4 regions of the Paenibacillus sp. LC231 genome follow, and region 4 is predicted to be linked to each of the others. Evidence: riboswitches for the same ligand, from Rfam matches in the RefSeq annotation. Region 4 holds a riboswitch; each other region holds the start of a gene.
The links. A riboswitch is a leader RNA that binds a small molecule or an ion and turns the genes downstream of it on or off. The one in region 4 is predicted to bind thiamine pyrophosphate.
Positions count from the first base shown of each region.

Region 1: it holds a riboswitch for thiamine pyrophosphate, as region 4 does, so the genes downstream of both, AK95_RS24070 (ECF transporter S component) here and AK95_RS10860 (YkoF family thiamine/hydroxymethylpyrimidine-binding protein) in region 4, are expected to answer to the same signal.
Region 2: it holds a riboswitch for thiamine pyrophosphate, as region 4 does, so the genes downstream of both, AK95_RS22755 (ABC transporter substrate-binding protein) here and AK95_RS10860 (YkoF family thiamine/hydroxymethylpyrimidine-binding protein) in region 4, are expected to answer to the same signal.
Region 3: it holds a riboswitch for thiamine pyrophosphate, as region 4 does, so the genes downstream of both, tenA (thiaminase II) here and AK95_RS10860 (YkoF family thiamine/hydroxymethylpyrimidine-binding protein) in region 4, are expected to answer to the same signal.

Region 1 is NZ_JFOM01000044.1:93,815-101,774, forward strand. It holds gene AK95_RS24040 (aminotransferase class I/II-fold pyridoxal phosphate-dependent enzyme) at 1-235, opposite strand, end outside; gene AK95_RS24045 (pyridoxamine 5'-phosphate oxidase family protein) at 361-975, opposite strand; gene pdxR (MocR-like pyridoxine biosynthesis transcription factor PdxR) at 1,100-2,566, shown strand; gene AK95_RS24055 (helix-turn-helix domain-containing protein) at 2,626-3,411, shown strand; gene AK95_RS24060 (SDR family oxidoreductase) at 4,228-5,061, shown strand; gene asd (archaetidylserine decarboxylase) at 5,137-5,940, opposite strand; TPP riboswitch at 6,105-6,217, shown strand; gene AK95_RS24070 (ECF transporter S component) at 6,309-6,938, shown strand; gene AK95_RS24075 (ABC transporter ATP-binding protein) at 6,931-7,960, shown strand, end outside.
Region 2 is NZ_JFOM01000037.1:354,603-362,562, forward strand. It holds gene AK95_RS34965 (hypothetical protein) at 1-433, opposite strand, end outside; gene AK95_RS22750 (VOC family protein) at 667-1,050, shown strand; TPP riboswitch at 1,224-1,335, shown strand; gene AK95_RS22755 (ABC transporter substrate-binding protein) at 1,450-2,481, shown strand; gene AK95_RS22760 (MTH1187 family thiamine-binding protein) at 2,573-2,866, shown strand; gene AK95_RS22765 (ABC transporter permease) at 2,863-3,618, shown strand; gene AK95_RS22770 (ABC transporter ATP-binding protein) at 3,672-4,505, shown strand; gene AK95_RS22775 (TatD family hydrolase) at 4,575-5,390, shown strand; gene AK95_RS22780 (aspartyl-phosphate phosphatase Spo0E family protein) at 5,423-5,602, opposite strand; gene AK95_RS22785 (extracellular solute-binding protein) at 5,788-7,341, opposite strand; gene AK95_RS22790 (carbohydrate ABC transporter permease) at 7,408-7,960, opposite strand, start outside.
Region 3 is NZ_JFOM01000026.1:235,352-243,311, forward strand. It holds gene thiD (bifunctional hydroxymethylpyrimidine kinase/phosphomethylpyrimidine kinase) at 1-408, opposite strand, end outside; partial or broken gene thiM (hydroxyethylthiazole kinase) at 405-1,246, opposite strand; gene tenA (thiaminase II) at 1,299-1,985, opposite strand; TPP riboswitch at 2,125-2,228, opposite strand; gene AK95_RS18230 (VOC family protein) at 2,491-2,991, shown strand; gene AK95_RS18245 (hypothetical protein) at 4,381-4,572, shown strand; gene AK95_RS18250 (ABC transporter substrate-binding protein) at 5,199-6,224, opposite strand; gene AK95_RS18255 (FecCD family ABC transporter permease) at 6,422-7,405, shown strand; gene AK95_RS18260 (FecCD family ABC transporter permease) at 7,402-7,960, shown strand, end outside.
Region 4 is NZ_JFOM01000015.1:156,844-164,803, reverse strand. It holds gene AK95_RS10885 (siderophore ABC transporter substrate-binding protein) at 1-291, opposite strand, end outside; gene AK95_RS10880 (iron ABC transporter ATP-binding protein) at 491-1,249, opposite strand; gene AK95_RS10875 (iron chelate uptake ABC transporter family permease subunit) at 1,246-2,193, opposite strand; gene AK95_RS10870 (ABC transporter permease) at 2,183-3,136, opposite strand; gene AK95_RS10865 (nitroreductase family protein) at 3,586-4,188, shown strand; TPP riboswitch at 4,372-4,474, shown strand; gene AK95_RS10860 (YkoF family thiamine/hydroxymethylpyrimidine-binding protein) at 4,559-5,164, shown strand; gene AK95_RS33415 (sporulation protein YjcZ) at 5,237-5,335, opposite strand; gene AK95_RS10855 (nucleotidyltransferase domain-containing protein) at 5,453-6,151, opposite strand; gene AK95_RS10850 (class I SAM-dependent methyltransferase) at 6,295-7,017, shown strand; gene AK95_RS10845 (methyl-accepting chemotaxis protein) at 7,203-7,960, shown strand, end outside.

The DNA.
Region 1 (7,960 bases), on a different contig from region 4:
GCTGGTAAGCCGAAAGTTTGTCCTGGATGACGCCCAGATGCATCGGGACTCCTCCTTCGGTTGCAATACCGATCGTAGCGTTATATTTTTTCGCATGGCTCGTCGCTTCCGCAGATTGGCTCAGTATGCCTTCTTTCGGGAAATAGATTTCTTTGCCGAGTGTGGAGAGCATGTCGTACACATGCGGATTGCCGGCTTGCATTTTTCCATTCAATTGACCAACCAATGGGTTCATGAACTGATTCCTTCCTTCCGAATACTTTTGGTTAAGGTAAGTGCAGGTGACAAGATGCCTTTACGTTTTCATTGCCTAACATTATACCACCTACCCCAGGAACCGTCACGGATAATTGTAATGCTTTAACGCGGTCCAGGGTGATACTTGCATATCAGTCCGGCGGTTTCTCCATCCCGCTGCTTGCCGCGGCATTCAAGCCCTTCGACTACGGCCTGGAGCCGATCCGGCTTCAGGTTCTGGCCGAACTTGAATTTGGCGCTCATTCGCTGCGGAGCGAGCTTGATGACGGCTACCCCTTTCAGTCTGGGGATATAAGCCCGGTCATTCGCGTCGATGGCGCGGTATCCGCCTTCAGGCTGCAGTTTAGTCATTAGGGCCTCCATCGCAAGGGCTTTTTCCTCCAGATCATCCACGATTACCACTTCGCCGACAGCCGTTACGCTTTTAAAGTAGGCCGTGGCCGGGCAGGCCATCTCCGGATCGGAGAAATAGGAAGGGATCAGGGCATACTCATCGGCGATGGTAAAGCACACGGCGGGCGTCCGGCGCAGATGGTCCATTTTTTCCCCCATCCGGCTGCCATGAAAATAAAACGCGCCGTTAACATACGCGTAGTTCAATGGCGTTACACGCGGAATTCCCTCTTCATCGGCTGTTCCAAGGAAACCAAAGCTCATGCCGCTAAGGAAGTCCTCGATTTCTTGTTGATCCTCCATCGTAAATTCGTCTCTTCTCATGGTTAAACGCTCCCCCTATCATTTTGATTAACAGCATACGATGAACATTGACAAGTAAAAAGCGCCAATTTAGAGTAATTTATATAGTCCAATTTTAAAGTATAACAATAGAGGAGCCGTCATTATGGAGCTGGGATTGCCTTTCGAGAGCTATGTGGAACAATATCGATATAAATATTTGGCTCTATACCACGCAATTCGCGCGGCCATTCATAGTGGCAAGCTGCCGGAAGGAACCCGACTTCCCGCTACGCGGGAGCTTGCAAAGCTGTACGGCGTGTCCAGGGGATCGGCCGCGCAGTGTTATGACATGCTGATGGCCGAGGGTTACGTCGTATCCCGGCAGGGCAGCGGAACTTACGTGGCCGAAGGGATTGCTGCCATGGCAGACCAGCAGCCATTGGCCGAGCGAGCGCCGGTGCTCTCCGCTTGGGGACAACGCCTGATGAGTCAGAGCGGGGAATATGTCTCGGCACAGCAGCTGCTGGAGGAGCCTCCCCCGGGTACGATCTCTTTCGCGAATGCGAGGATGCCCATGGAGGATTTCCCCTATTCGGAGTGGCGTAGCGCGTTATCCTACGCAGGCGGAAGCGGGGGAGCCGAACTGCGGAACGGCGCGCCGCCGGAAGGGGATATCGAACTGCGTCAGGCGATAGCCGGACACCTGCGCTTTACGCGGGGCATACAGGCCGATCCCGAGCATATCGTGATCTTCAGCGGTTCCATGCAGGGGCTTGTCCTGATGTTTCAGCTGCTGGTTGATCCCGGCGATCACGTGGTGATGGAGGATCCGGGGTATCAGGGAATCCACCGGGGCATAAGCCTGAGCGGCGGGATTCCGCTGCCGTCCCCCGTCGACGATGCTGGATTGATACCGCGTGACTGGGACGCCGGCCTGCTTGTCGTAAGCCCCAGCCGTCAATACCCGACGGGCGCGGTCCTGCCGCTGGAGCGAAGAAGGGCGCTGCTGAATTGGGCACGAAGCCGACAGGCCTTTATTATCGAGGATGATTACGACAGCGAGTTCCGGTGGGGCGGCAAGCCGATTGAGCCCCTGCGGATGCTGGATAACGAGGGACGTGTCATCTTCGTCGGTTCGTTCTCCAAAACGATGTTCACCGGGCTCCGCATCGGGTATGCCGTGCTGCCCCCAAGCCTGGTTGAGGCGGTCGTGCAGGCCAAGGCTCTGTATGAGCCGATCTCACCATCCGTATTGGAGCAGCGCGCGCTGGCGCGCTTTATTGTACGGGGAGGATACGGTCGGCATCTTAGAAGAATGACCCGGCTGTACGGCGCACGATATGGGGCGCTTCGCCAGGCGATGGATACCCATGCCTCCGAACTGTTTCGTCTTCATCCCGGCGATGCCGGCCTGCATGTTTACGCGAATTGGCTGCGCTCCGCGGAAGATTATGCCCTGTTCCAGGAAGCTGCCCGCAAGCGCGGCGTCATGTTTCGGGATGTAGCGGCCTATCATCGTACGCCCGGACCGCCTGCCGCCTGCTTCGGCTTCTCGCATCTCGGCATATCCAGCATCGAAGAAGGGGTTGCCCGGATGGCGCAGGCATGGCGGGACATGCAAAAAACATAAAAAACGGGTATGATGGAAAAGAGGTCAATTTTTGAATGAGATGAGGGGGTTATGACGAGATGCTGAATGCATCGCCGTCTTCGTTTATAATCATGCCTGCGCTTGCCAAAATCGTGTGCGAGCCGGGCTGGAAATGGCAAAAACGCGAAAGGCCCATGCAGAACTACGATTTGTTCTATGTATGGAGCGGCGAAGGCACGGTCGAGCTTAATGACGAGCCCTTTGCCGTGGGAAAAGGAAGCTGCTTCCTGTTCCGTCCAGGAGATCATACGAGCGCGACGCACAATCCGCAGAAGCCGCTCGTATTGACATATATCCATTTTGACGTGACTGACCCGGTCCAACAGATTCCGGCATCTTATCGCAAGCTGACGGAAACGATGGATTTCGAATATTTGCTTGCACGCTATGTGCGTTTGTATCTGGACAAGCCCTATGGATCATTGGAGGAGGGGCAGCTAATTCTGAAACAGCTGATGATTCATCTGCTGCGTGCAGATCTCGCTGAGCCGGTGGTCAAAAAAGCAAGCAATCAGCTGTCCGAGGCGATCCATGAAATCGCGAATTACGTCCGCCAGCACCCGGGTGTTCCCCATCGGGTCGAGGATTTGGCGGCCAGAGCGGGGTTGTCCCCCCGTTACTTCTCGATCAAGTTCAAGGAGCTGATCGGCACGCCGGTACAATCCTACATTATTCAGATGCGGATCGAGCGGGCGCAGCATCTGCTGCTGCATCAAGGGATGAACGTAACGGAGGTAGCCGACGCGCTGGGTTACCGGGATATATTCTTTTTCAGCCGGCAATTTAAGCAGTATACGGGCAAGAGCCCATCCGAGATTCGGTGATTTCCCGCCCTTCCATAACTTACCTGGTGGGTCGAAGGGCAAATGGGTTTCATAGCAAGCGATTTAGGGTAAAAACGACATACAGCTTCATTTTAAGATATCAGAAAGTATAAATTCGAAGCATGAGCCTTCCTGATATCGCAAGAAAAACTTCCGCTAAATGCGGTCTGTCTTCTATGCGAGTACGTCGATAGACGTTTTTCTTATGAAGGGGGGAGAGAGGAATGAGCCCAAGAAGACGGGTGCGTGGACGTTTCTTCAGTCGCGGTGGCTGCGGTATTTTCAGAAATCGCTTGCGCCGCATGAAGACAACGACTCAGGATCATCAGAATGTGTGGTTTTAACGAGACTTAGGCCTACATACGGGGACGTGGAATCCCGTTATCATATACGCTTTTTTCTGGATGAACGAAGGGAGCTAAATGGCTCCCTTTTTTGATATGTATTGGGGTCCCCGCAAAGTATTTGGAATAAGCATCGAAGCATAGGCTCCACTTTGTGGGGCATTTTGTATTGGGGTCCCCGCAAAGTATTTGGAATAAGCATCGAAGCATAGGCTCCACTTTGTGGTTCTATTTAATGGATGCACATGGGAATAGGGAGTATGTCTGATTACGTTGTAAAAGGATGCATATACGGATAGGGACTCTGTTGGCATTACGGAAATTTGTTATATTAGGGATATGTATAAAGCGCGAATCGTAGGGTTGTAATGGACCGGACAGGCAGTTCGGATAACGGAAGGGTGAAGGGTGTGAAGGGTAAAGTGGCAATGGCGGACCAAGCGGTGTTTCGGTGGTAACGGCGGGAGCAGGAATGGTTGCGCTGATCACGGGCGCGTCGAGCGGGTTCGGACTGCTCATCAGCTTGGAGCTGGCAAAAGCGGGCTATGACGTGGCAGCGGGTCTGCGCAGGCCGGAGGCGGCTGCAGAGCTGTTGACCCGAGCCGAAAAAGCAGATGTTGTCGAACGCATTCACGTATTCCAGCTGGATATATGCTCAGAGGAACATGTCAAGGCTGCTGCTTGGGAGTTAGAGCAGAAGTTCGGCCGCTTGGACGTGCTGGTGAACAACGCCGGCGAAGCGGTAGGCGGCATGGTGGAGGAAGTACCGCTCAGCGGCTGGCGCAAGCAGTTGGAGACGAATTTTTTCGGGACCGTATCGGTAACGCAGCATATGCTCCCGCTGCTGCGCAAGACCGGACGATCCAAAATCATTCTCATGAGCAGCATTAGCGGCGTGGTCGGCTTTCCGGGTTATGGTCCCTATGCGGCATCCAAATTTGCGCTGGAGGGGTTCGGCGAGAGCCTGTCCATGGAGTTGATGCCCTTTGGCATCGATGTCGTACTGATTCAGCCCGGTGCCTATGGCACGCCGATCTGGAATAAAAGTTTTGGGGAGCTTACGGTAAAGGAAGGATCACCCTACAGCGGTCTGCTGAAGGGCGTGCTGGACTATTCCGAGCGGACAGCCAGGGGAAGCGGAGATCCGCAGGAGGTAGCCAGGCTTGTGGCAAACATTGCGTCCATGTCCAAACCGAGGTTCCGCTATACGCTGCCCAGAGGTACGCGGCTGACCGCATGGATCAAGGGCGTACTGCCGGATCGGCTGTTTCAGCGGATCGTTTATCGGATGCTGGACCGGCGTTAATCATTCATGCAGCGAATGATTCATGGCCTTAACTTGTCATGCGATGCTTGGTGAAGCTTGGTAAGGTGAATGGAGTTACCCTTTTCTGGTCGGGGACGGGTGAAGCAAACCAAGCAGCTCTCCCATCTTCACCTTGGAGCCGGGTTCCAGGTCACCGCGCGGAGTAAACGTGCCGTTCTCTGTCAGAAGCACGACGGTAGAGCCGAATTCAAAGTACGCGAGTTCATCGCCGATCTCGTATTTCTTCACGTTCTCGTCGGCATAACGGATGCTGCTTACGTTCATGGCTCCGACCTTCACGACGGCAACTTCGCCGAACTCATGCGCAATATAGGTAATGAGGCGCTCATTACGGCTGAGCACATGCCGGATATGGGTCATCGCAAAATCGTTCACGGGGTAAACGCGTCCCTTTAAATGCTCGCTTTCCGCCTGAACACCGGTTACAGGGGAATGAATGCGATGATAGTCGGTTGGGCTTAAATACAATACAAATGCATAACCGTTGATGTAGTTTTCCATTCTCGGTGATTTGGCGAGCAGCTCGCTCAGGGTATAATCCTGTCCCTTGACGCTCAGAATGGTGCCGGCGTTGACGGCGCACATCGCCGATATCGTGGCATCGACGGGGCTTACCATGGCATCGGCGGTGTCATCTATGGCGCGCAGGCCTATTTTTAACCGGCGGGAAAAGAATTCGTTCAGTGAGCGGTATTCGTGGATTTCTTTCTCCGCTTCATGGGCCGGAATTTGATAAATTCGTATGAATGCAGGTATTAGATGACGGCTCAGCCGGCTGTGGGAACAATGCCCCATGATTCGGGACAGCCACTTGCGGGAGGACAGCTCAGTCATCAGACGCAGCAATTGTTTAGCCATGTCATTCTCCTTTGTGCATAGGTGTCAGCAATAAACGTTGGTGGAAAAGCCAATCACTCTGATATTGACATAGAATGAGCTGGAAATCAATAAATAGCCATTTTTGAAAAAAGGTTCTTGCTAATTGGAGAACGAATGTGTATTTTAAGATTAACATGAAACCGAATAGGGAATACGGGGGCTTGAGTGAATCAGGCTGAGATTGCAGCTGTTATCCGCTGTTGACCGTTAATCTGAACTGGGTAATGCCAGCGTAGAGAATATCCGACCCTGCCTACATAGGGCCTATTTTTCCGTCTGCGCGTTTTTCCAGACGGTTTTTTGTTGTTTTTACACAAAAATAGAGGTGGAGAGGGGAATGTGTGGTTATGGGAACATCTATGCAAGAGAAGTTGGGGGTTCAGCCCCGAAAAGGGCTGCGGTTAAGCGATATTTTGGTGACGGTGCTGGTATCGCTGGTGCTTGGCGTCATTTATCACTTCTGGGGTTCGGTTTACAATCTGTTAAAACCGCTGTTCTTTGAAGCGGATGAGTTGTTATACGGAATGTGGTTCGCTGCAGCCACGCTTGCTTACTTGCTAATCCGTAAGCCGGGAGTGGCCATCATTGCGGAAGTGGCGGCTGCCCACGTGGAAGTGCTGTTTGGCAGCGGCTGGGGATTGACTCTGCTGCTGTATGGGCTCATTCAAGGACTTGGGGCAGAACTGGTATTCGCGGCGTTCCGTTATCGGAGCACCTCGGCGTGGACGCTGGCGATTGCCGGAGCAGGCGCAGCCATCGGATCGATGATCATGGACTTCTATTACAGCTATACCGATGACCTGCAGACGTGGATGTTCCTGGCCAAATACGGTATGCGGGTACTCAGCGGTGCCGTCATTGCAGGCCTGCTCATGCTCTTGCTGGCCAAAGCCTTGGACCGCACGGGCGTCACATCCCTGCTGCGTCCTGCGTCGAAGAAGGATTACGAAGCACTGGATGATCCGCGCCATGTCTAATGCCACGGTTAGCCTGGTTCCGGCTCAGTCCGCTGAGATGGTTCCGGAACCGGCCGTGTATGTGGAGGGATTGCGTCTGAAGTATCCGGGCGAGGAACGACTGATGTTCAAAGACCTCTCCTTCTCGGCTGTCCGCGGGGAGAAGGTGCTGCTGCTCGGTCCGAGCGGCTGCGGCAAATCCACGCTGCTGCAGGTGCTTAGCGGGATGATTCCCCGCGCAACGGAGGTGCCGATGAAATGCGAGTCGCAGCTGGTTCCGCGCTCTTGGGGGTATGTATTTCAAGATCCGGATACCCAGTTCTGCATGCCGTACGTGGATGAAGAGCTGGCTTTCGTACTGGAAAATCTAAGTGTTCCGCGCGATGAGATGAAGGAGAGGATGCAAGCGGCGCTCCGCGAGGTGGGGCTTGATCTTGAGGAGCTTCATATGCCGATCGGGCATCTGTCCCAAGGCATGAAGCAAAGGTTAGCGCTGGCTTCGGCTCTGCTGCTGGAGCCGGAGGTGCTGTTCCTAGACGAGCCATCTGCCTTGCTCGACCCGGAAGGAAGGGAGCAAATCTGGTCCGCGGTGAAGGCCGTATCGGATGGGCGGACACTGATCATCGTGGAGCACCGGATCGAAGAAATGGCCAGATACGTGGATCGTGTCGTGCTGTTCAGCCCGGATGGCGTGATTCTGGGCGAAGGTCCTCCAGCAGCGATATTCGCAGAATACGAGCGGGAACTCCAAGCTTATGGAATCTGGTATCCCGGCGTATGGGAAGATTATGCGCAGACCCGGGCGGGCAGAGAGCTGTTTGCTCCGGTCGATGCGCTTGGCGATGAGCAGGGTAATCGTAATCTCCTGCATGAGGCTGCTCCGCCGTATGCTCAACGTGGGGAGCCTGTCATTCACCTGGCGAATTTCAGGGGAATGAGATGGGATAAACCGGTCATTAGCCTCCCTTCGGCCGAGGTGTTTCCGGGACAATTCATTGCGGTGGTAGGTCCGAACGGAGCAGGCAAAAGCTCGCTGCTGCTCA
Region 2 (7,960 bases), on a different contig from region 4:
CTACTGTCATGACGGCTATGCCAACAATCACAATATCCAGCATAAACCGGAGTCCCCGAAACGATCCTTGAACATGCCGGAATAAATAAATGAGAGAACTTGCGAACAAAATGAGTTCAAGTCCCCAGAATAAGTGGGCTAGGATCGGAGAGAAAGCGCTCTCTTTTCCAAACCAAACATAACAAGCGTGAATGATTCGTGCCGCTGCATCCCCCATTAATCCGAGACTCACAATAAGCCAAAATCTGCGAAGATGAACCTCATAACGCCGACTAATCCGCATTAAATAAACGGAGGCGGCTGCAGGAGGAATAATGACTAGAACACGCTGAAGCGATAAAGCCTCAGGCATCCACAGAGCAATCATGATCTGAATGAATGCATATATCATGTCGAGTCGAATCCACAGATGATCTGCTGGAGTTGGACTCATAAGCATTCCTCCTCGGCCAAAAGGTAAGCTGGATCACTTTCATATGTTAGGTCTTTTGAATTAATCTTTCTATTTCTCATGATACTTTTTACCCACTCAAAAGTAAAGATGAGGAAATGAAAGAAAAATCATCTTTATCAGCCCCTGCATGAACACAACTCCCACTTGACGTATAGGGATTATGTGATAACATTTCAGTCATATCTCATATAGATCGGAAAGGGTGTTGAACCATGTCACAGAAACGCTTAGATCATGTCGGTATTGTTGTCCGGGACCTTGAAGCTACAATCGCCTTCTATACATCCGTAGTCGGACTAGAACTAAAGAATCGTCTGACCCATACGAATGGCGTCATCCAGCTGGCGTTCCTCGGGTTTAACGGCAGCAACGAGACGGAAGTCGAGCTTATTCAGGGATACAGCGACACGCTGCCAGCGGAGGGCACCGTTCATCATTTTGCAGTCAGCACGGACAACATTGAAGAGGAATATGCCCGGGTTCAAGGACTTGACGTTCCTCACTTGGACGAGGAAATCGTGACGCTCCCGAATGGTTTCCGTTATTTCTTCGTACATGGTCCCGAAGGGGAATGGATTGAGTTCTTCCAGCGCTAACCTCTACGTAGAAGCCTTATTCAAATACTTTATCTCGTGAAAGGTTCATAGGATCAATTAATGTTTCCCATTGCATAAGTGTTCTAAGCAAAGACCTGCCCCGTTCGTACCTCTTCGAACTAGACAGGTCCGGTGTGTTAGGACTATAATAGCGGATGTAATGATCGAAACTTCATAAATACCGGGGGAGCTGGGATATGGCCGGCTGAGAGTGTATCCGATATGATACTGACCCTTACACCTGATCTGGGTAATGCCAGCGTAGGAAGCCCATGTTTGCGGCAGCTGTTTATTTGCCGTGGTATACACTTACGCCGTCATGCGTCCTGATATCATCAGGGCGTTTTTTTTGTGGAGTTGCGAGGTAATAGAAAGAGAACTTAAAGGAGAGAAGAAACGATGAAGAAGGGAAGATGGATTCCGCTGCTTCTCGCTTGCGTCCTGCTTATGGTCGCGTCCGGATGCGGTACAAGCGAACAGAACAAGAAGACAGGTGCCGAAGGCGAAGGCAGTCAGACTTCCGGGAAACTCCGTGACGTGCAGCTGATGCTCGATTGGTCCGCCAATACGAATCACACCGGCCTGTATGCAGCGAAGGAGCTTGGGTATTATGAGGAAGAAGGGCTTAATGTCCAGATCGTCCAGCCGGGAGCAGGCGGTACGGATACGCTGGTCGCATCCGGAAAAGTGCCTTTTGGCATCAGTTATCAGGAAGGCGTAACGCTGGCCAGAACCCAAGGATTGCCGCTCGTTTCCATTGCAGCGATCATTCAGCATAATACGTCCGGCTTTGCCGCCCCCAAGGACAAAGGCATCGTGAAGGCAGGCGATTTTGAAGGAAAATCCTATGGCGGCTGGGGCTCACCTGTGGAGGAAGCCGTCATGAAATCCATCATGGAGATCGATGGCGCCGATGTCAGCAAGGTGAATATGGTCAATATGGGCGATGCCGATTATTTTACGGCCGTCAAACGCGACATTGATTTTGCCTGGATCTTCTATGCTTGGACGGGGATTGAAGCCGAGCTTCGCAATGAACCGCTTGACATGATTTATGTGAAGGACTACTCCGAGCAGCTTGATTATTACACACCGGTAATCGTGACGAACGAGAAGCTGATCCAGGAGGACCCTGAGCTTATCAAAGCGTTCATGCGGGCGACTTCAAAAGGATACGACTATGCGATTCAACATCCTGAAGATGCGGCAGCTCTGCTTACGAAGGCGGTTCCTGACTTGGATGCCGAACTGGTTCTCGCCAGCCAGAAATGGCTGAGCCCCCGTTATCAGGATGATGCATCCCGCTGGGGCGAACAGAAAGCCGAAGTATGGTCGGGATATGCAGACTGGATGTTTGAGCGTAAGCTGCTGGAGAAGGAACTTGATGCGGACCGCGCATTCACCAATGATTTTTTACCGGAGCAGTCATAAGGTTATTTCTATTTAAAAAGAAGAGAGTCGGCCTTGCAGCAGGCTGCCTCTCTTCCATTACATTATAGCTTGCACGAAAGGATGAGTTTACATGGCGAATACACTTTTGAGCATTCAAGTGATACCGAGAACGCCAAACGGGGCCGACAGCATCCCTTATGTAGATGAAGCGATTAAGGTCATTCAGGAATCAGGCGTGAAATACGAGGTTCATGCACTCGAAACGACCATGGAAGGTGAGCTCGCCGAGCTGCTCAAGATCGTTGAGCGCATGCATGAAGCGCTGGTGAATGCGGGAAGTCCCAGCATCATATCCCAAGTCAAAATCGCCCATCACCCCAGCGGCATCAGCATGGATAAGCTGACTGAGAAATACCGTCCATGAGAAGCTGGTGGAGTTCGGTTTGGCCGCCCGTGGTGGCGGTCCTCTTCTTTTTGGTGGCATGGCAGGCCGCAGTATCCATATTCGACATTGAACCTTTTATTCTGCCTGCGCCGACGGCCATCGGGCATGAGGCCGTTACCGGAGCTTCCGGTCTCTTCCAGCATACAGCGGCTACCCTGCAATTAACCCTGGTCGGATTTATGATCGGTACGGCGATCGGTCTAGTCATCTCGCTGGCACTGCACATGGTGCCTTTTCTCAAAACCGCTCTTTATCCGCTTCTTATTCTTAGCCAGAATGTGCCGACAATCGCCCTAGCCCCGCTTCTCATGATTTGGTTCGGCTTCGGCATGCTGCCCAAGGTTATCGTGATTACGCTGGTCTGCTTCTTCCCCGTCGCTGTTGCGGCCCTGGACGGACTGGCCCGTACTGACCGAACCATGATGAATTACATGCAGATGGCGGGGGCTACCTCATGGCAAATTTTCAGCAAGCTGGAGCTGCCACATGCCCTTCCCTCCATCTTCTCCGGGATTCGAATTGCGGCTACCTATTCGGTCATGGGTGCGGTTATCGGGGAATGGATCGGCTCGGACCGGGGAATCGGCTACTACATGATGCTGCAAAAATCCGGCTATCGCACGGATCGGGTGTTTGTTGCCATCCTGGTCATCGTCCTGCTCAGCCTGCTGATGGTGCTGCTGATCACTCTGCTGGAGAAGCGGCTCATCCGCTGGAATCGAAAAGGTTGAGTCCCAGTGAATAGACGTTTCGAATCTTATATGATAGGAGGCCATTTGTCGATATGACACATCAAGTACCCCTGACGGTCCAGGACGGGGCTGACCCGTCGGCTACGTCGGTCTCAACCGCACCTGCCCTCGAGGTTCGCAGCCTTCGAAAAACCTTCCGCGACCGGCGCAGCGAAGTGCATGTGCTGGATGGCCTTTCGCTTCAAGTACAGCCCGGGGAATTCGTCTCCTTGATCGGTCCTTCAGGCAGCGGAAAGAGCACCCTCTTCCATATCATTGGGGGGTTAACAGCTCCGGATGCGGGCTCTGTCCTCATGGATGGTCAGGACGTGACCGGGGAAAAAGGCCGCATCGCCTATATGCCTCAACAGCCGGCCCTGTTCCCTTGGCGTACGGTGGAGGACAATGTGCTCCTTCCCGAAGAGCTGCGAGGCACCTCGAAAGCCACTGCCAGGGAACATGCCCGCAGCTGGATGGAACGTGCCGGACTCAGCGGCTTCGAAAAGGCATATCCGCACACCCTCTCTGGAGGAATGCAGCAGCGGGCAGCTTTTCTGCGCGCACTGATGAGTCCGCAGGAAGTTATGTGCCTGGACGAACCGTTCAGTGCATTGGATGCGTTAACGCGCAGTGATATGCAGCGCTGGCTGCTCGATATCTGGGAGGATACGCGCCGTTCGGTGCTGATGATTACCCACCATATCGAGGAGGCGCTGCTCCTCTCGGACAGCATCTATATCCTGTCAGCACGGCCCGGAACCATCTTGAAACGGGTAAAAGTCCCTTTCTCTCGACCGCGCCGGGAAAACATCCTGATGGATCCGTCCTTCATCGCATTAAAAACCGAAATTTCCGCCATCATGCGGGAAGAACAGCACAAGCGCTGACCGATGAAGGCCAGCGCAATACATACATCCATGATGTTCGTGGAAGCTTACAAGCGAGGTGATGTAACGATGAAATCATTCATGCAGAGTGAAGCGAATTCCCCCCTGATCGACACTCATATTCATCTGGACAGTTATGCGTTATCCGATCAACAAGCGATTCTCGCGGATATCCGCCATCATGAGGTTCAATCCGTCATCTCTGTCTCCATGCATCTGGCTTCCTGCAAGCGAAACCTGGAGCTGGCCCGGCAGTACGGACCGATGGTGCGGCCGGCTTTCGGTTATCATCCGGAGCAGCCCCTCCCTTCCTCTGACGAAACCGAAGAGCTGCTGGATTGGATGGCAGAGCATGCCGATGAGATGGTTGCCGTAGGAGAGGTGGGTCTCCCCTATTACGCCAGGCTGGAGGCTGAATCGGAAGGCCGACCCTGGGATAACCGCCCTTACGCCTATCTGTTGGAGCAATTTATAGCTTTTGCTAAGAAGCATCATAAACCGGTGATTCTGCACGCTGTATATGAAGATGCGGATATCGCATGTGATTTGCTCGAAAAATACGGCGTCACTCGTGCCCATTTTCATTGGTTTAAGCGCTCCCGTGACACCTTGCAGCGGATGGCAAATAACGGATACTATATTTCCTTTACACCCGACATCCTCTATGAGGAAGAAATTCGTGCTATGGCAAGTAGGTATCCGGATCATCTCGTCATGACCGAAACCGATGGACCTTGGCCGTTCGAAGGTCCATTCACCGGACAGATGACCCATCCTCGGTTGACGGCTTCTGTGGCTTCGGCATGGGCTGAGCTTAAGGGGCTGTCCATACTTGAAGCCCGCAGGATTTTATATGAGAACGCCGCGAGACTTTACCGTCTATAAAAAAGAATCTTCATGCAGTTCAAGTCGGTTGCTTAGGCAATCGGCTTGTTCTCTTTAAGAAGAAATCGGTTATATTGATTAATCAACTCATCAAGCACGATCGATTGTCTGAGGACTTTAGGATGATTAAAATCACGATACCGCTGCTTCATCTTATGAAGCTTATGCCGTTCTTGCTCGATACTAAACTTTATGCCTTCCTTCGTTTCCATGACTTTATATCCTCCCCTCATGTAATATTTTATGCTTTAATGTAAAATTATAGGATGTTCAATATTAGACATCAGAAATATGACATGGAGGGGCTTATTTCTGTTATTCACGCCAAAAAACCACAATGCCAACCGCAGCATTGTGGTTCTTTGGTTCCATTATTTAACGTACTTAATTAACGTACTTATTTAACATACTTCTCCTGATATGCCTTTGACATCTCGTCTGTAATTTCCTTCATCTTCGGATCACTCTTGATTGTTTCGATCAGTTTATCGTACGATTCAACCGGTTCTTTGCCCGTGATGACCATGACCCGCATATCATCCACTTTCTTGGAAAGCTCGGGGTAGTATTTATTGTAGGCTTCCGAATACAGCTCTCCCGAAGGGTTCGGAACCTTGACCGTCTTACGCTCTGTGACGATCTCTACGTTCCGCTCATATACTTCATCCGGCATCCCTACCGCGCTGATAGCCATATCGTCGCTGACGAGGTGAATCATATTGTTCAAGTTGCCGTCACCCGTCTTATCAACGGCAGCCTGCGGCGTAGCAACCTTCTTCCCGTTCTCCACATTGTAATGGACACCTTCGATTCCGTAGGTCAACATTTCATTGCCTTCCTGACTATAACCATAGTCGAAAAACTCGAGGATTTTCTTCACTTTCGCCTCCGGCACTTTCTTCGGAATCAGGTATACTCCATAATAAGGCGATCCTGAAGGCGTATACTTCACCCCGTTTGCATTCTCCAAGTAAGCAAGCGGCATGAGATCCGCCTTGGGATCAACGCCCTTCACGGCTTCGCCGGTCACCCAGGCATGGTTCATGGACATGCCCCCTACCCCTGCCTTGGCGCTTCGCATCGTATCCATTACCTGCGAGAACTTCATGATAGCGAAGTCTTTGGGGAACAAGCCCTCATCATATGCCTTTTTGATCCACAACATGGCCTCCCTAGACTCGTCCGACGTCATAATCGGAGTCAGGGTATTATCGGGTTGAAGCTTCCAGGACCCTTGCGTTTCATTAAATATATTATAAATATAGGCGAGAGCCCCCGGATTTGCGGCATATGGAATCTCATCGGCCTGTCCATTACCATTCGGATCCTTTTCCTTAAACGCCTTTAACACGTTATGGAACTCATCCAGCGTTTTGGGCGTTTCCAGCTGAAGGGCATCCAGCCAGTCCTTGCGGATCATCGGGAACACGCCGCCGCCATAGCTAGGATAATAACGAGGAATGACGATGTTCTTGCCATCCACCTTGGTGATTTCCCACATTTCCTTCAATTCTTCGCGGTTCAAATTCGGATAGTCTTTAAGGAACGGTGTCAGGTCCCAGAAAACCCCCTGCTTCAGCATTTTCTGCAGCTGCGGGTTCTGCAGCGTCTCCACGAAAGTAACCTCTGGAAGATCGCCGGATGCAAGCATGACATTGATCTTCTCTTCGGCCGTGGACGGCGACAGCCACGTAATATTCAGCTTGGTATTGGTGCGTTTCTCGAGCTCTTTCCATAGTGCATTGGTGTTGTCTATGAATTCGGTGGCATAATTCAGGGTCTGTATCGTAATGCTTGTAGGTTCACTGCTGTCTGTTCCGCCTCCGTTGTCGCTCGGTGCACTTCCGTCACGGCTGCCGCATGCGCTAAGCAAGAGCGAGCTTGCCAAGAGCAGCACCCCCGACATTTTCAAAAGCGCCTTGCCCGGCTTGGTTTCCATTCTTTTCATCATTAGACCTCCCTTATAATGATACCTCTCTCCTGACTGATCATGATGTCAGATAAACCGTATATCGATTCATTCCTTGACAGAGCCTACCATTGCTCCTTTGGCGAAGTGCTTCTGCAGGAATGGATACACTAACATGATCGGCACGGTTGCAATAACGACCGCCGCCATCTTCAACGTTTCCGTTGGAACGGGACGATTCACTTGGAAGGCGAATCCGCCGCCGCTCCCGGATCCCATCGTCGTTGGATCCACAAGCATATTTTGCAGCAATACTTGCAGCGGCCACATCTTCTGGTCGTTAATAAACATCAGTGCGTTGAAATACGTATTCCAATAACCGACCGCAAAGAACAATCCGAAAGCGACCAGCGCCGGCAGCGACAATGGCAGAATAATTCTCCAGAATACGCCGATATCATTCGAACCGTCAATCATCGCAGCTTCCTCCAGACTTTCCGGAATGCTGTCGAAGAATCCCTTCATGAGCAGCACATACCATGCGCTGGTCAAGCTGGGCAGGATAAGCGACCAGATGCTGTCAATGAGTCCCACATTACGAACCACCAAATACAGCGGCACCAATCCCGGCGTAAAGAGAAAGGTAATTAGGATCATAATC
Region 3 (7,960 bases), on a different contig from region 4:
CGCCAGCGGCAGCAAATCCTCTCTTAAAGCCTGCACCGCTTCGCTTTGCAGCAGCTCTGCTCCGCCCTTGGCGATCATCACGGGATCCACAACGACCTTCTCCCAGCCGAATGCCCGGATCCGGTCAGCAGCCAGGCGAATGATCTCGGCATTGAACAGCATGCCTGTCTTCAATGCATCGACTCCGAGGTCCGAGCCAACCGCTTCAATCTGCTCAGCAGCTGCTTCGGGAGGCAGCGGATAAACGCCTTGAACCCCCAATGTATTCTGCACCGTGATCGCCGTAATCGCTGACATGCCGTATACGCCAAGCTCCTGGAAGGTTTTCAGATCGGCTTGAATGCCGGCACCGCCGCCGCTGTCAGACCCCGCAATCGTCAGTGCCCGAGGAACGTGAGACTTGCTCATCGTGCGCCACCTGCAGCGGACGCTTCCGCTTCCCGGACAGCGGCATAGCCCTCCAGCGAGCCTGGATGAAGCTTTGCCAGCTCATCCAGGAAAGCAATCGGGAAGCTTCCCGGTCCCGGGGCCGCGGTTCGCTCTGCAGCTCCGCCGCCGCGGCCCCGGAGAGGGCCGGCCCCGCCGTACCGGCAAGCAGCAGGTTTGCTTCTACTGCGGCAAAGGCACCCAGCACCGAGGTCAGCAGGCACCCTGCCCCGGTCACCTTCGTGAGCAGAACATCCCCGCCGGTAATGATACGTACCTCGTTTCCATCGGTAATCACGTCCTCTTCACCGGTAATGGCCACGATCGTGCCTACTTCGCGCGCAGCCCGCACAGCCAGTTCGGCATGATCACTGCCGGTGCTGTTGCCAGCGTCTACGCCTTTGATCTCGCGGGCCTCTCCGGCAAGGTGAGCGACTTCAGCCGCATTCCCGCGCACGAGCGATACCTTCACTTCGCTTAGGATCCGCAGCGCCGACTCCGTTCGAAAACGGGTCGCTCCCGCACCGACCGGGTCCAGCAGGACCGGTACGCCGTGTGCGTTCGCCGATTGTCCGGCTATGATCATCGCATCTACAAGCTCGCGGTTCAGCGTGCCGATGTTCAATACGAGCGCGCCCGCGATGGCGGCCATATCCGCCACTTCCTCCGGCGCGTAAGCCATGACCGGCGACGCGCCCAGCGCGTACAAGCCGTTAGCCGTAAAATTCGTAACCACCACGTTCGTCATGTTGTGAACGAGGGGGCTCGTCTGCCGCACTTTTGTTAAAAGCGCCGAAACCTCTTTTTCCCATGTATGCATATGAATCAGCCTCTCTTCGCTATATTGGAATTTATGAGCTAGTTAGGTCTCCTTACAGCACCGCAGCCTGCAGCGGCACCGGCCATTCCTCCTGCTTATAAGCCATATCCCAAAACATATACTCCAGCTGGCAGCTCAGCATAAAATGCTCCTTCATCCGTTCTCGCTCGGCTGCCGTCGCACGCTCCGCCCATTCATCGACACGGCTGCAGAACTTGGCTGTCACGTCTTCCCCCCGGTTGCCGTAGAAATAAATCCAATCGTAGAACGGATGGGATTCATCCGGCTTCACTTCATCCAGCAGCTTGCGGCCAATCTCCAGGTAGGTCCACGGGCAAGGCAGCAGTACGGCCATAATCTCGCCCAGACTGCCCTCATGCGCCACCGTCAGCATATGACGGATATAGTGATGCGCGGACGGAGCCAGCGGATAGCCTTGAAGCTCTTCGTAGGTCACCCCGGCGGCTGCGCAAAAATTCTGATGCGGATGCACCTCGCTATGCAGAATGAATGAGATTTGTTCGTTAAAGGTTGCGATCTCTTCGCGGCTGGTCGATTTGGATATGGCGATGCCGTAAATTCGCATGTAGGCGTTCAAATACTCAAAATCCTGCTTCACATAGTGAATCAGCTGTTCCCGCGATAATTTACCTTCGGCAATGCCTCTCACAAAGGGATGATCGAAGATTGCTTGAAAAATGCCTCCCGCCTGCTGACGGAGCTCTTGCGTAAAACTCATTTTTGTCCCCACCTCCAACATATTGAAGAGCAGGAAGTCCATAAGACACGACTTTCCAGGCAACGCTAAAAAGCCGCCCCGAAAACTGGAGCGGCTTCGTCAACAAGCCCGAGTGCGCCAAAAACGCACCAAGACCTTATATACGAAGGCTCCACTTTCCTACGCTAGTACGAACTAGATCAGGTTCAAAGGGTCCAAGATACGCTCTTGTCTCAGCCGCTAACGGCTCCCCTAGTGGACTTCCTATTCTTTTGTCTAATACTGTACATAGGTTTGTAGATGCTGTCAAACGTTAACGGTTCGCGGACAGAACCCCATGTGCGAAATCTTCCGTGATCGGTGGATCATGATGTTGTACGGTGGCAGAGGTCTTTCGCGAATAAAAAACGCCGGCTACCCGACACTTGTTTCAGAAACACTGACGCTGGGTTGTCATGTATTCCCCTACATAATGAGTACATAAACGTTATTCAAAAAAATGAAGTTTAAAGGAGCGAGCTTATTTATGACGAACCCATCAAAAGCGGTTAAACCCATTCCGGAGGGCTACACCTCCGTGACACCATGGATTATCTCAAGAAACTCCGCAGCGCTGATTGAATTCCTGGAGCAGGCTTTTCAAGCCGAAGAGTTAGCCCGCGTCTATGTTGGCGATAGTGTCATCGGCCATGCCGAGGTGCGAATCGGAGATTCCGTCGTGATGATGTTTGACGCGAAGCCGGAATGGCCGGATAGCCCGGCGTACCTCCGCTTATATGTTGAGGATTGCGATGCTGCTTACCAGCAAGCGCTCGCCGCAGGAGCCGTCTCGGTGACGGAACCAACGAGTTTGTTCTTCGGCGACCGGGTGGGACGGGTACGGGACCCGTTCGGCAACTTATGGTGGATTCAGACGCGAATGGAGGACCTGACGCCCGAGGAGATGGAACGACGCGCCCAAGACCCGGAATACATGAAGGCAATGACCTATGTGGCTGGAGCGGAAATCGTGGTGAAGATTTCGTAACAAGGTGAATTGAAGCAAAAGCGTTATTTCAGGCAGAGCATGGGTGGATTCGGTGTCCCAGGGGTATGCTTGGATGGCTGTCGATTATGATCGATGTAGGGACCGGGTAACTCAGAGTAGCTATGGTTTAGAGGTAGAAACCGAGGGAACACAGAGTATGTAGCTGAGGCTACTGCTGGGATTGGTGCTACTGCTGGGCTGGGTGCTACTGCTGGGCTGGGTGCTACTGCTGGGATTGGTGCTACTGCTGGGATTGGTGCTACTGCTGGGATTGGTGCTACTGCTGGGATTGGTGCTACTGCTGGGATTGAGGCTACTGCTGGGCTTGGTGCGACTGCTGTCTTGTTGCTACTGCTGGGATTGAGGCTACTGCTGGGCTTGGTGCGACTGCTGGGCTTGGTGCTATTACTGATCTTGATGCGGCTACTAGTCTTAATGCGACTTGCTCGAGGCAAACGGACTTAGGATCCGTTATTTAGCCAAATGGGTGTTATTTTCGAGTGCTAGCGGACACCAGATACGCTATTCATAGAATATGATGGCAAATAGGCACCTTATTGAGGTAATAAGAGATCCTGTGTCCGTTAGTTGTAAGAATTGGGACCGAATCAGGCAAATAAAGGAACTGGTGTCCGTTAACAGGTGGCCTTGGTGCTAACTGCTGGGATTGAGGCACTGCTGGGCTTGGTGCTACTGCTGGACTTGGTGTTACTACTGGGATTGGTGTTACTGCTGGACTTGGTGTTACTACTGGACTTGGTGTTACTGCTGGACTTGATGCTACTGCTGGGCTTGGTGCTATTACTGATCTTGATGCGGCTACTAGTCTTAGTGCGACTTGCTCGAGGCAAACGGACTTAGGATACGTTATTTAGCCAAATGGGTGTTATTTTCGAGTGAAAGCGGACAACAGATACGTTATTCATAGAATATGATGGCAAATAGGCACCTTATTGAGGTAATAAGAGATCCTGTGTCCGCTAGATTTAAGAATTTGGACCAAATTAGGAAAATAAAGGAACTGGTGTCCGTTAACAGGTGGCCTTGGTGCTAACTACAGGTGTTGAGGCTACTATTTGTATTGGTGCTACTACTGATCTTGGTACTACTGCTGGGATTGGTGTTACTGCTGATCTTGGGCTACTGCTGGTATTGGTACTACAGCAGTGATTGATGCTACTGCTCGACGGCAATCGGACTGAGGATACGTTATTTAGCCAAATGGGTGTTATTTTCGAGTGAAAGCGGACAACAGATACGTTATTCATAGAATATGATGGCAAATAGGCACCTTTTTGCGCTAATAAGGGATCCTGTGTCCGTTAGATTTAGGAATTGGAGGCGAATCAGGCAAATAAGGGAACTGGTGTCCGTTAACAGGTGGCCTTGGTGCTAAAAGGTATTGAGGCTACTTCTAGGCTTCTGCTGGTCTTAGTGCTACTGCTGATCTTGGTGCTACCTGCTATTATTGGAGCTACTCCTGGTATTGCTGGTATTGTTGCTACTGCTGTATTGGAGCTACTGCTGGGCTTGGTGCGACTTGCTCAAGGCAAGCGGACTGAGGATACGTTATTTAGCTAAAAAGGCGTAATTTTCGAGAGCTAACGGACACCAGATACGTTATTTCTAGAATATGATGGCAAATAGGCACCTTTTTGCGGTAATAAGGGATCCTATGTCCGTTAGTTTTAAGAATTGGAGGCCAATCAGGCAAATAAGGGAACTGGTGTCCGTTAACAGAGAGCCTTGTTACTAACTGTTGGATTGATGCTACTACTGATCTTGGTGAGACTACTGATCTTGGTGCGACTAACTGGTCTTAGTGCAACTGCTGGAATTGGTGCTACTTGCTACTACTGGGCTTGGTGCTACTGTTGGGCTTGGTGCTTTGGTGCTACTGCCGATTGCCGACGTGGTGCTACTGCCTACACGCGATACTGCCTACGCGCGATGCTGACCACGCTGCGATGCGACGATGTTGGCTATGCTATGATTGCCGACGTAGTGGTACTGCCTACACGCGATACTACCTACGCGCGTCGCTAGCGACGCTGCGTTGCTGCCGACGCTGCGATACTATCCACGCTGCGATGCAAAAAAAGGAGGCATCCCTCAAGATCTAAAATCTTTTGGAATGCCTCCTTTATGCTTTTCCTAGCATCATCCGCTATACGACAATACTAGCCTGCTGCATTCGTCTTCATTCATTACTGAATGCCGTAAAACTCCTGAAGCTGGTCAATCATCAGATTCGCTGCCAGGATGCCGCCTGCTGTATTCCAGATGGCATCGTCCACTTTGTGGGTTTGACCGTTCTTAACGACGTTCAGGTTTTTCCACAGCGGATCGTTGATCCATTCCTGCTCGGTTTGGTTGGCTCCGCCATCCCCGGTTTCATAAGTGAAGTAGAACAGTCTGTCGGCTTCCACCTCAGGTAAACGCTCCTTCGTGATCTCGTCAACGAAATCGTCCTTGGCGTTCTTGGTCATGTCGTTGCGAGCGATGCCGATTTTATCGAAAATAACGCCCGAGAACGTATTGGTGTGGTATACACGTGTCTTGCCAGCCATGAAACGGACCACGGAGACGGTCTCGTCCAGCTTGCTTCCGGCCTTCTCTTTGAAATCCTGAATCCGCTTGTCGTATGCAGCCAATAGCTCTTCGCCTTCGGATACCTTGTTCAGCGCTTTGGCATACAGCTCAAAATTGTTCTGCCACTCGCCGCGCAGATCCTCAGCAAAAACAGTCGGCGCGATCGCCTTCAATTGCTCGTATACTTTCTCCTGACGCATCTTGTTGCCGATAATCAGGTCCGGCTGCAGGCCGGCGATCAGCTCGATGTTCGGCTGGCTCTCTTCCCCGACAACGGTAACGCCTTCCATCTGGTCTTTAATATGCGGATACCAAGGGTCCCCTGTCCAGGATCTAACGGCACCTACAGGCTTCACGCCCAATGCGAGAAGCGCCTCGGTTCCTTCGTTCGTAAGGACGACCACCTTTTGAGGCGTTCCTTTGATCGTCTCCGTCCCCATGGCATGCGTAACTTCATACGATTCGCCGCCGGCTGCAGCGCCGCTGTTGCCCTCTGCGGTTTTCGTTGTGTCGCTGCCCGCGTTGTTTGCATTTTCTTTTGCTGGGCTTGCTCCGCACCCGGCAAGAATCACGATCATGATGAGAGCCAGCAAACTAAACTTGAGGCCTCTCGTTGGTTTATGTGCCACTTTTTTTCCCATTCCTATCTAAATCCCCCTTATGTCATATCCCTCTACTTGAAAATCATTATCAATCACTGATTCAAAACTATAAAGGGTTTCATGAAAAATATCAAGATATTTATGAGAATGATTATCAAGCTCATTGACAGATGGGGTCCCTTCACCTAAAATTCATATGAACTTAATTATTCATGGACTTAAGAAAGTGAGTATATATGCGCGTATTCGGACTATTCATATCGCTGTTGGCGCTGGCTGCTGCCGTCATGGGCAGCATCGCATTTGGAGTAACGAACATACCTCTTCATCAGGTATGGGATTCGTTCACTCACTTCAACGGGAGCAACGAGCATCTGATCATTCTCACAGCAAGACTGCCCCGGGCGCTCATTGCGCTTGCCGTAGGAGCATCCCTGGCTGTTGCGGGTGCGCTCATGCAAGTCATCACGCGCAATCCGATTGCATCGCCCAGCACGCTGGGCGTGAACTCCGGTGCCGCCTTTTTCATTATAATGTCGGCGGGTTGGCTGGGCATCAGCGGACTCCAATCCCTTACCTGGGTCGCGCTGATCGGAGCCGCGGTAAGCGGCGGTATTGTGTTTTTCCTGGGCAGCATCGGCAGGGACGGCATGACGCCGGTAAAAATCACCCTCGCGGGTGCCTCCATAGCTGCTTTCTTCCATTCCCTAACGCAGGGATTGATGCTCTCCGACGGCAAAATGTTCGACCAGGTGCTGGTATGGCTGGTCGGTTCGGTAGCCGGACGCGATTTGAACCAACTCGCAGCCGTGTGGCCGTACATGACCGTTGGCATGCTGGCTGCACTCCTGCTGGGCCGTCATCTGAACGCCCTCTCCATGGGTGACGACATCGCCCAGAGCCTTGGGCAAAAAACAGCCCTCATTAAGCTGTTAGCGGCAGCGGCCGTTATATTGCTGGCTGGAGGTTCCGTTGCCGCTGCTGGACCCATCGCATTCGTCGGAATCATCATCCCGCATATCGTTCGGTATTTAATAGGAAATGATTATCGCTGGATTCTGCCTTACAGCGCGGTGCTGGGCGCACTTCTGCTGGTGACGGCCGATCTCGGTTCCCGATATATTGCCATGCCGAAGGAAGTCCCGGTTGGCGTGATGACCGCAATCATCGGCGTGCCGTTCTTCGTGTACATAGCCAGGAAAGGAAGACGAGCACAATGAGTAAACACCGCATATTCCGCTCCAGGAACGCGAAAGTATCGTTTATGCTGGAGAGAAGAACACTATGGGTATGCCTGATCCTATTCGTGCTTTGCATCGCCGCCATGATTATTAGCACAGGAACGGGAAGCCAGTTTGTTTCGCCGCTTCATGTCATAAAGGCATTGTTCGGCAATGCTCCGCCCATGGAGCAGGTCATCGTCATGCAGCTGAGGCTGCCCCGAATTATTATCGCCGTGCTGATCGGTGCCGCTCTCGCGGTGGCTGGGGCTATTCTGCAGGGCGTCATCCGCAATCCCCTGGCCTCCCCCGATGTCATCGGCATAACGGAGGGAGCATCGCTTGGGGCGGTTCTCTTCATCTTCATATTCACAGGCACCGTATCGATCCATTGGATGCCGCTATTCGCCATCCTCGGTGCCTTTTTCATTACCGGTCTATTGTACGTGCTAGCCTGGAAAAATGGCGTATCGCCGCTGCGGCTTGTCTTGATCGGTATCGGAGTATCGGCTGCGATCAAATCCATCTCCTATATGCTGATCATATCCGGACCGC
Region 4 (7,960 bases):
TTCGAATTTGGACAGGTAGGACGGGATATTGGCTTGTGGAACGCCCAAAACCTCAATACCCAATTTGTCGACAGAGTCCAGAATACCAAAATCGAAAACAACGACGCGGGAAGGATTCTTCTTAACAGGCGTTTCACCCAGTTGATGGGTAATCGTGATTTCTTCAGTGGCAGCCGGTGGATCTCCAGCTGCATCTCCTCCACCCGTGCCGCTTGTTTTATCATCTTGACCACAAGCTGCGAGCACAAGCGTGAACATTGCTACCATAAATAAAGCCAACCATTTTTTCATTATTTACACCCCATTTTTTATATTTACAAGCTTCTATTATTCAACATATATTTGAATTTATGGTTGAATATGTAATTCAATCCGAACAGATTAAACCATGCCGTCCTAAATCCAAGGCAGCCCTGTCCTTGTATTGGATAAGGATTCCGTGCTGTTATCTTCCAGAATCCTTATCCTCAACTCTCTCATATCATGTCGCTTAGCCGTAGTATACGCACACCCGATTGTCATTAATCTCTTCGATCTCAATGTCCATGTCATAGATTCCGCGAAGCACATTGCTCTGAATGATATTCTCGGTCTTCCCTTCGCTTTCAATGGCTCCATCCTTCAATGCCACGATGTAATCCGAATAGAACGAAGCGAAATTGATGTCATGAATAACGATGACAATTGTCTTGTTCAGTTCAGCGACAAGCTTTCTGAGAATCTTCATAATCTGTACGGAGTGTTTCATGTCCAGATTGTTCAGGGGCTCATCCAGCAGGATATACTCTGTATTCTGGGCGATGACCATCGCAATGTAAGCACGCTGGGTCTGGCCGCCGCTGAGCTGATGAAGATATTTATGCTGCATATCCCCAAGCTCCATATAAGAGATAGCCTCATCTACGTATTTCACGTCTTCCGCGTTCAATCTGCCCTGAGAGTAAGGAAAACGACCAAAGGATACAAGCTCACGCACCGTCAGACGGAGGCTGATGTGGTTGGATTGTTTCAGAATCGAAACCTTCTTCGCCAGATCGCCGCTCTTCCATTGGCTAACCTCTTTACCGTCCACCGTAATTTGTCCGCTGTCCTTGCCTGTTAATCTGCTAATCATGGACAGCAACGTACTCTTGCCGGCACCGTTCGGACCGATAAAGGAAGTGATTTGACCTTTCGGGATCGTAACGGACACGTTATCAACGACTTTTTTGCCGCCATAGACTTTCGATACGTTCGTAACCTGGATCATGCTTTACTCTCCTTTAGTAGCAGGTATATGAAGTAGACACCGCCGATGAAGTTGATAATGACGCTGAGCGTTGTAGAGAACGTGAACACCCGCTCTACAACCAATTGACCGCCGACCAGTGCAATAATGCTAATCAGTATGGATGCTGCTATTAAATATGAATGCCTGTATGTCTTCATCACTTCGTACGCAACGTTGACCACCAGGAGCCCGAGGAATGTAATCGGACCTACCAAAGCGGTAGCCACCGAGATCAGAACGGCAACCACAATCAGAAGACGCTTCACAACATAATCATAATTCACGCCGAGGTTGATCGCCTGCTCACGACCTAGTGCCAGCACGTTCAGGTACTTGGCAAATCGGGCAAAGTACAGCAAGGTCAGCGCTACGACAATGACGGAAAGGACCAGGAGCTCGGTCTTCACATTGTTAAAGCTGGCAAACATTTTGTCGGCTACAAACTGGAACTCGTTCGGGTCAATCAGCACTTCCATAAAGGAAGACATGCTGGAGAACAGGGTTCCGAAGATCATGCCGATCAGCAGCAGGAAGTAAATGTTATTCCCTTCCCTTTTAAACAGAATCTTATATAAGACTCCGGCAAATAGGATCATCGCGCCCACGTTGATCAGAAAGTTAACGTTGCTGCCCAGTTTGTACAGCGTGAAGGATCCAAAAACAAAGATGACGGTGGTCTGGATCAGTATATATAAGGAATCTAATCCCATAACGCTAGGCGTCAGTATCCGGTTATTCGTGACCGTTTGAAACACCGTGGTAGACAGAGCAATCGCCCCGCCGGTCAGAATAATGGCAAGCACCTTCTTGATTCTCCTCGGAAGCGCGTAATCCCAATTGCCGCCAAGATCAATGAACAGAAAGACTGCCACCAGGATGATTGCCGCTGCGGCCAACAGGCCGAGTTTGGCTTTATAAGTCATAAGCCTTTCTCCTCATCAGTAAGAAAATGAATATACCGCTTCCGAGTACGCCCACGGTTAGACTAATCGGAATTTCATAGGGATAAATAATGATCCGGCCCAGGATGTCACAGAACAGTACGAACCCGGCCCCCAGCAGCGCGGTATGCGAAAGGCTTTTTTTCAAATGGTCTCCTAAGTACAAACTAACAATATTAGGTATGATCAGACCAAGAAACGGAATCACGCCGACCGTCAGCACGACGGAAGCCGTAACCAGCGCCACGATGACCAGTCCCAGATTCACAACTCTCCGGTAGTGAAGGCCCAGGTTGGTAGCAAACTCCTCTCCCATTCCGGCCACCGTAAACTTGTTGGCGAACAGATACGCCAGAATCACAAGCGGGATACTAAGATAGAGCATTTCATACTGGCCCTTCATGATCATGGAAAAATCACCTTGGAGCCATGCGGACATATTCTGAATAAGATCATATTTGTATGCAAAGAAGGTGGCGATCGAACTGACGATATTACCGAACATCAGCCCTACGAGCGGGATGAAGATCGCATCCTTGAACTTAATCCGATCCAGTATCTTCATGAAGATAAAGGTTCCTGCCAGAGCGAATACAAATGCCACAAGCATTTTGATAAGCGGTCCGCTGGTCGTGAAGACGAGCATGGCGACCAATATCCCCAGTCTGGCAGAGTCCATCGTACCTGCCGTGGTGGGCGATACGAACTTGTTGCGGCTGAGCTGCTGCATGATCAATCCGCAGATGCTCATGCTGACACCCGCCAATATGAGACTGACAAGCCTAGGAATCCGGCTGACAAGCATAATATGCTGTTGTTGTTCCGTCATCGAGAACAATTGCAGTGGCGAGATATCTTTAACTCCAATAAATAATGAGATTATCGAGAGTACCACAACGGCTGCAAATAAGTATCTAATCTTCATGGCTCTTCCTTCTATGCGTATGTCTCTAAATACCTGGGATCGTGCAATTTTCGTCATCATTCTCATTGAGATTGATTATCAATTGCGTTCTGATATGCATTATATCATCCTCATTCTGGCTCGACAAGTATAATTGAGAATCAAAATCAATTAAATTGTTCATACAAGTATATTTTGTTCATGAATTGTTCATAATATGAAGTTAGGTGGAGACATTCAATCCCTATTAAATGGATAAGAAAAATTATATTAGATATTAAAAGTCGTTGACAATTCCTCTAAGTTATATTAATATCCTAACAGAATTATTATTTCTAACTAAACGTAAGTTAATGTAGAATAATAATTGAATTTATGGCTAATAACGTAAAATGCATATTTGCTTGTAGTAAGGGACATCTTCTAATCAGGCGTATGCAAATTCGATTACACCAGGAGGTTTTTTTTCAATGTCTAAAGATTTTTCAGCTGCACTCAAAAATCGCCGTTCTTATTACGGGATTAGCAAAGAATCCGTTATCTCGGACGAGCGTATTCAAGAAATCGTAAACGAAGCGGTTAAGTATACTCCGTCTTCTTTCAACTCCCAAAGTGCACGCGTCGTTGTATTGCTTGGCGAACAGCATGATAAACTGTGGAACATGACGGAAGGCATCCTGAAGGAAGTTGTTGGCGATGAAGAAGCATTCAAATCCACTGCCGACAAAATGGCTTCATTCCGCGCTGGTTACGGTACGGTACTGTTCTTCGAGGACAACAACGTCATTGCCGGGCTGCAACAAAACTTTGCCGCTTATGCCGACAACTTCCCGGTATGGTCCAACCAATCCAACGGCATGCTGCAATTTGTAGTATGGACATCCCTTGAGGCAGAAGGTCTGGGCGCATCCCTGCAGCACTACAACCCGCTGATCGACGAAAAAGTAAAAGCCGAATGGAACATCCCGGAAAGCTGGAAGCTGATTGCTCAAATGCCTTTCGGTAAGCCGGTTGCTGAACCAGGCGAAAAAGAATTTGCACCGCTTGAAGATCGCGTGAAAGTATATAACTAATCAAACAGATGAAAAAAGCCGCCTCCCTAAGTTCCTGCAACTGGGACAGGCGGTTTTTATAATGGGCAAAGATTGAAAAACCGATGGAAAAACGATACAATTACACAGGTAAGAACCCTCGAACTTCTACGATAACATGAAGTTCCGGGGCAAATCTTGCGGTTAACCAACTACATAAGATGTTGGCTGTACTAGGGGTGCCATGTGCTGAGAGACGGCGGGCTGCCGTTAACCCTTATCACCCGATCTAGGTCATACTAGCGTGGGGAAGTGTAGCATTTATGTTTATTTCTTTTCGTAGGCATAACTGCACCTTCTTCACGGGGTGCGGTTTTTTTACGTGGACTTATATAATGGGGAGGAAATGACAATGAATGAGCTTGTTTGCGGAACCAGCCGGATCGTCGGATGCCGGTTCTCGGTATTTCCTATGACAGACCGGTTTGTAGAGGTCATCCTGGGCGCGCTGCAATCTGTGGATACGGGGAAGGTGTGGATTCAGACAGACGATGTGAGTACCTGTATTCGTGGACGTGCAGAGCATGTCTTTGATGTTACAAGGGCGATATTCGCCCATGCTGCGGCGAGTGGCGTGCACACTGTTTTTAATGGCACTTATTCCATCGGCTGCCCCGGGGATACGGACGCCGATGTATATATGACGGAGGATTCGACCCGCTTAAACAACGACATCGGAGAACATGCCGATATGGAGACTGCCTGCCAATTCGCTCTTTACCCCATGGGTACGGATAACTACATGGAGGTCATCTACGGTGAAGTAAATCGTGCGAAGGCAGCCGGTACGTTCGCCGGAAGCGTTCATTACGCCAGCCGGTTGGACGGGTCCTTATCCCGGGTGTTCGAGTCTCTTGAAGAGGCGTTTTTGCATGCGATCCAATCCGACAGCAGCCATCTGGTCATGACTGCCGTGGTGTCCGCTCACAGCCCCACGGTTAAAGCTGCATCGAATTGAGTACCATTGAGGCAGACAAAAGCCCGGCAAGCGCCGGGCTTTTCTGTCACTACTGCCAAGAATCTTGACGGTTTAAACCCAAGCACTCAAGATGATTACGAGCAGGATAAAGAGAACCAAAATAATTCCTACTGAATTGCCCCATTCACCGCCGCCATATACTCCGCTCATGAAGATCCCCTCCTGGATTTAAAGTATGACGTGATGTAATCACACTATTATAGTATTTCCCGCGCCTTGCTAGCGTCACGGCTAATGTACCTCTCTTTATCTATTGGCAACGATATTTTATTCCTCATAACCGATGAGAAGTTTCCCTCCGTACGGACGGAGCATTTCCTCGGTAAATGCCATTAGAACAGAAGGATCATCTTGGCGATACATCGCCGCGAGCGCTGCTTCCAATCGCTCTCCTAAGATTGTGTCAAAGCGGTTAAACAGGCGGAACAGCGTTTTCCCTTCACCCGTCCACTCCCGGTTCACCCTAAGTACAAAATCACAGAGAATCGCAGCTATTTTGTGCACCGTAAACCATTTTTCGCCATCGCTTCGGGGACTCTTCAAGTCCAGCATGTACTCGGTTAGCACATAACGGTAATCGTTAATATCGGTTATCGACAGGGGCAGAGGTCCGTAATCCAAATCGCTTTGGGCTTCCGCCCGCACCTCTTCCCCCTCGGGCAGCAGGCGCAGCACCGTCCCTTCTGCGATCATCCGCTGAAATGACGGATTCGCCGCGATCACTCCCTCGTCAAAATATTCGCGATAGGAGGATAAAGACAATATAAAGATTTCCGCGATCCACCCATGCGCCTCTATCGTCCTCCTGCAGAAATCATAACCCCCTCGTTCAAGGACCATAATGTCCAAATCGGATTGTTCATTATATTCGCCTCTGCTCGCGCTGCCGCCAAGCACGGCTAGCAAACAGTCGGGATAATCGTGTTGAATGACGCGTTCCGCTGCCTCTACCGGTTCCATCCTCATGACGTTTCCTCCATTATGACTCTGATCCTCCCGAAAAAAGGGCTCAAAATATCTAATTCAGCTAAAACCCTAAACGTACCTGAATCATATGGTAAATAAACGATTACCCTCATGTTGATGACAAGGAAGAAGGGATAGATGAGATGAACTACATTCATATGCTCTCCAAATTAGGCATGGGCAGTGCCCACCCGGGAGGATTCGAGGCAACCCTCAGAATGCTGAAGAATTATCCCATTCAACCGGGCAGCCGCATTCTGGAGGTGGGGTGCGGAACTGGCAGAACCGCATGCCATCTTTCGGAGATGGGGTATCAAGTGACCGCTATTGATCTGAACGAAAATATGATCAAAAAAGCACGAGCACGAGCCGAAGCGATGGAAATCGACGTGCAGTTCCATCAAGCGGATGTATGCGCATTGCCTTTCGAGGACAACCAATTTGATCTGATCATGGCCGAGTCTGTTACCGTATTTACGAATACTTCGAAATCGCTGCCCGAATATTACCGCGTTCTGGATCGCGGAGGCGTCCTGCTGGACAGAGAATTACTGCTAGATAAACCCATGCCGGAAGCAAAGCTTCAGGAACTGCTCGAATTCTTCGGAATACCTAATCTGATGATGAGAGAAGAATGGGCGGACTCCCTCTTGGCTTGCGGGTTTAAACAGGAAGAAATTCTGGAGTACAACCACTTCAATGAGCAGTTAAAGGAAGAGCAGACACGTCATCTGGATACATTTGAACAGCGCGATAAAGGACTCCTGTTCGATGTTGCGCTCTGGGAAACGCTGTTCAAGCATGACCGCATGATTCTGGATAATACCGACTATCTCGCTTCCGCCTTATTCCGGGCAGTAAAATAAAACCTTTTCATATCTGTGCATCAAGTGGGGATTCGTATATTTGCTACGTATCCCCTCTTCCCTCCTCATTTTCAGTTCTTTCGACCTAATCCAACACTTTTTGTCAATTCGTTCTATCTAGTTTTGCCCGTCGATGCTATAATCATGGTAAATATATCCTATGTTGTTGAGGAGGACTCATTCTTATGGCATGGTTCAACAGACTCCCTATCTCACGAAAAATTACTGCAGCCTGTTTTCTCATTGCCGCTTTGTTTGCGGTTCCAATGCTGCTTGCATTTATTCTAATGGGTAAAGCAATCATTGGCGTGGTCATCGTGGTGGTACTAACCGGTCTTACTTTTCCTCTTTCTCGTCTTATTGAGAAAACGCTTACCAACTCCTTCGCGGAAATCTCCAGCGTTTCTGCCAAAATCGCGAAAGGCGACTTCACCTTCCAGGTAGAAGAGGTTGGGGGCATGAACGATCTCAGCAGAACATTCAACAGCATGGTGGACAAGCTTCGTAAAATATTGCAGGAAACCTCGGATATTACGCGTCAGGTCATGACCTCAAGCTCCAATATCTCGATTAAAAACCAGGAGCTCATTCAAGTGATGAATCAAGTCTCCTTATCTTCCAATGAGCTGGCCGTCGGGGCTAACGAAATTTCGGAAGACGTAGCCGAAATGACACATTCCATTGGCGAGATCGAGGAGAAGGTCAGCAACTATACGCATTCAACCCAGGAAATGAATACCCGTTCGATCGAAACGCTGGGACTGGTTGAGCAAGGAAGGGACTCCGTCGCCAAGCAGTCTGCAGGAATGCAGCGTAATATTGACGCAACGGCCAAAGTCGCGGAGTCCATTGATGCACTGGCCCGGAGTGCCAGAGGAATTACGCAGATCACGGAGACGATCTCGGAACTTGCCGATCAGACCAATTTGTTATCCTTGAACGC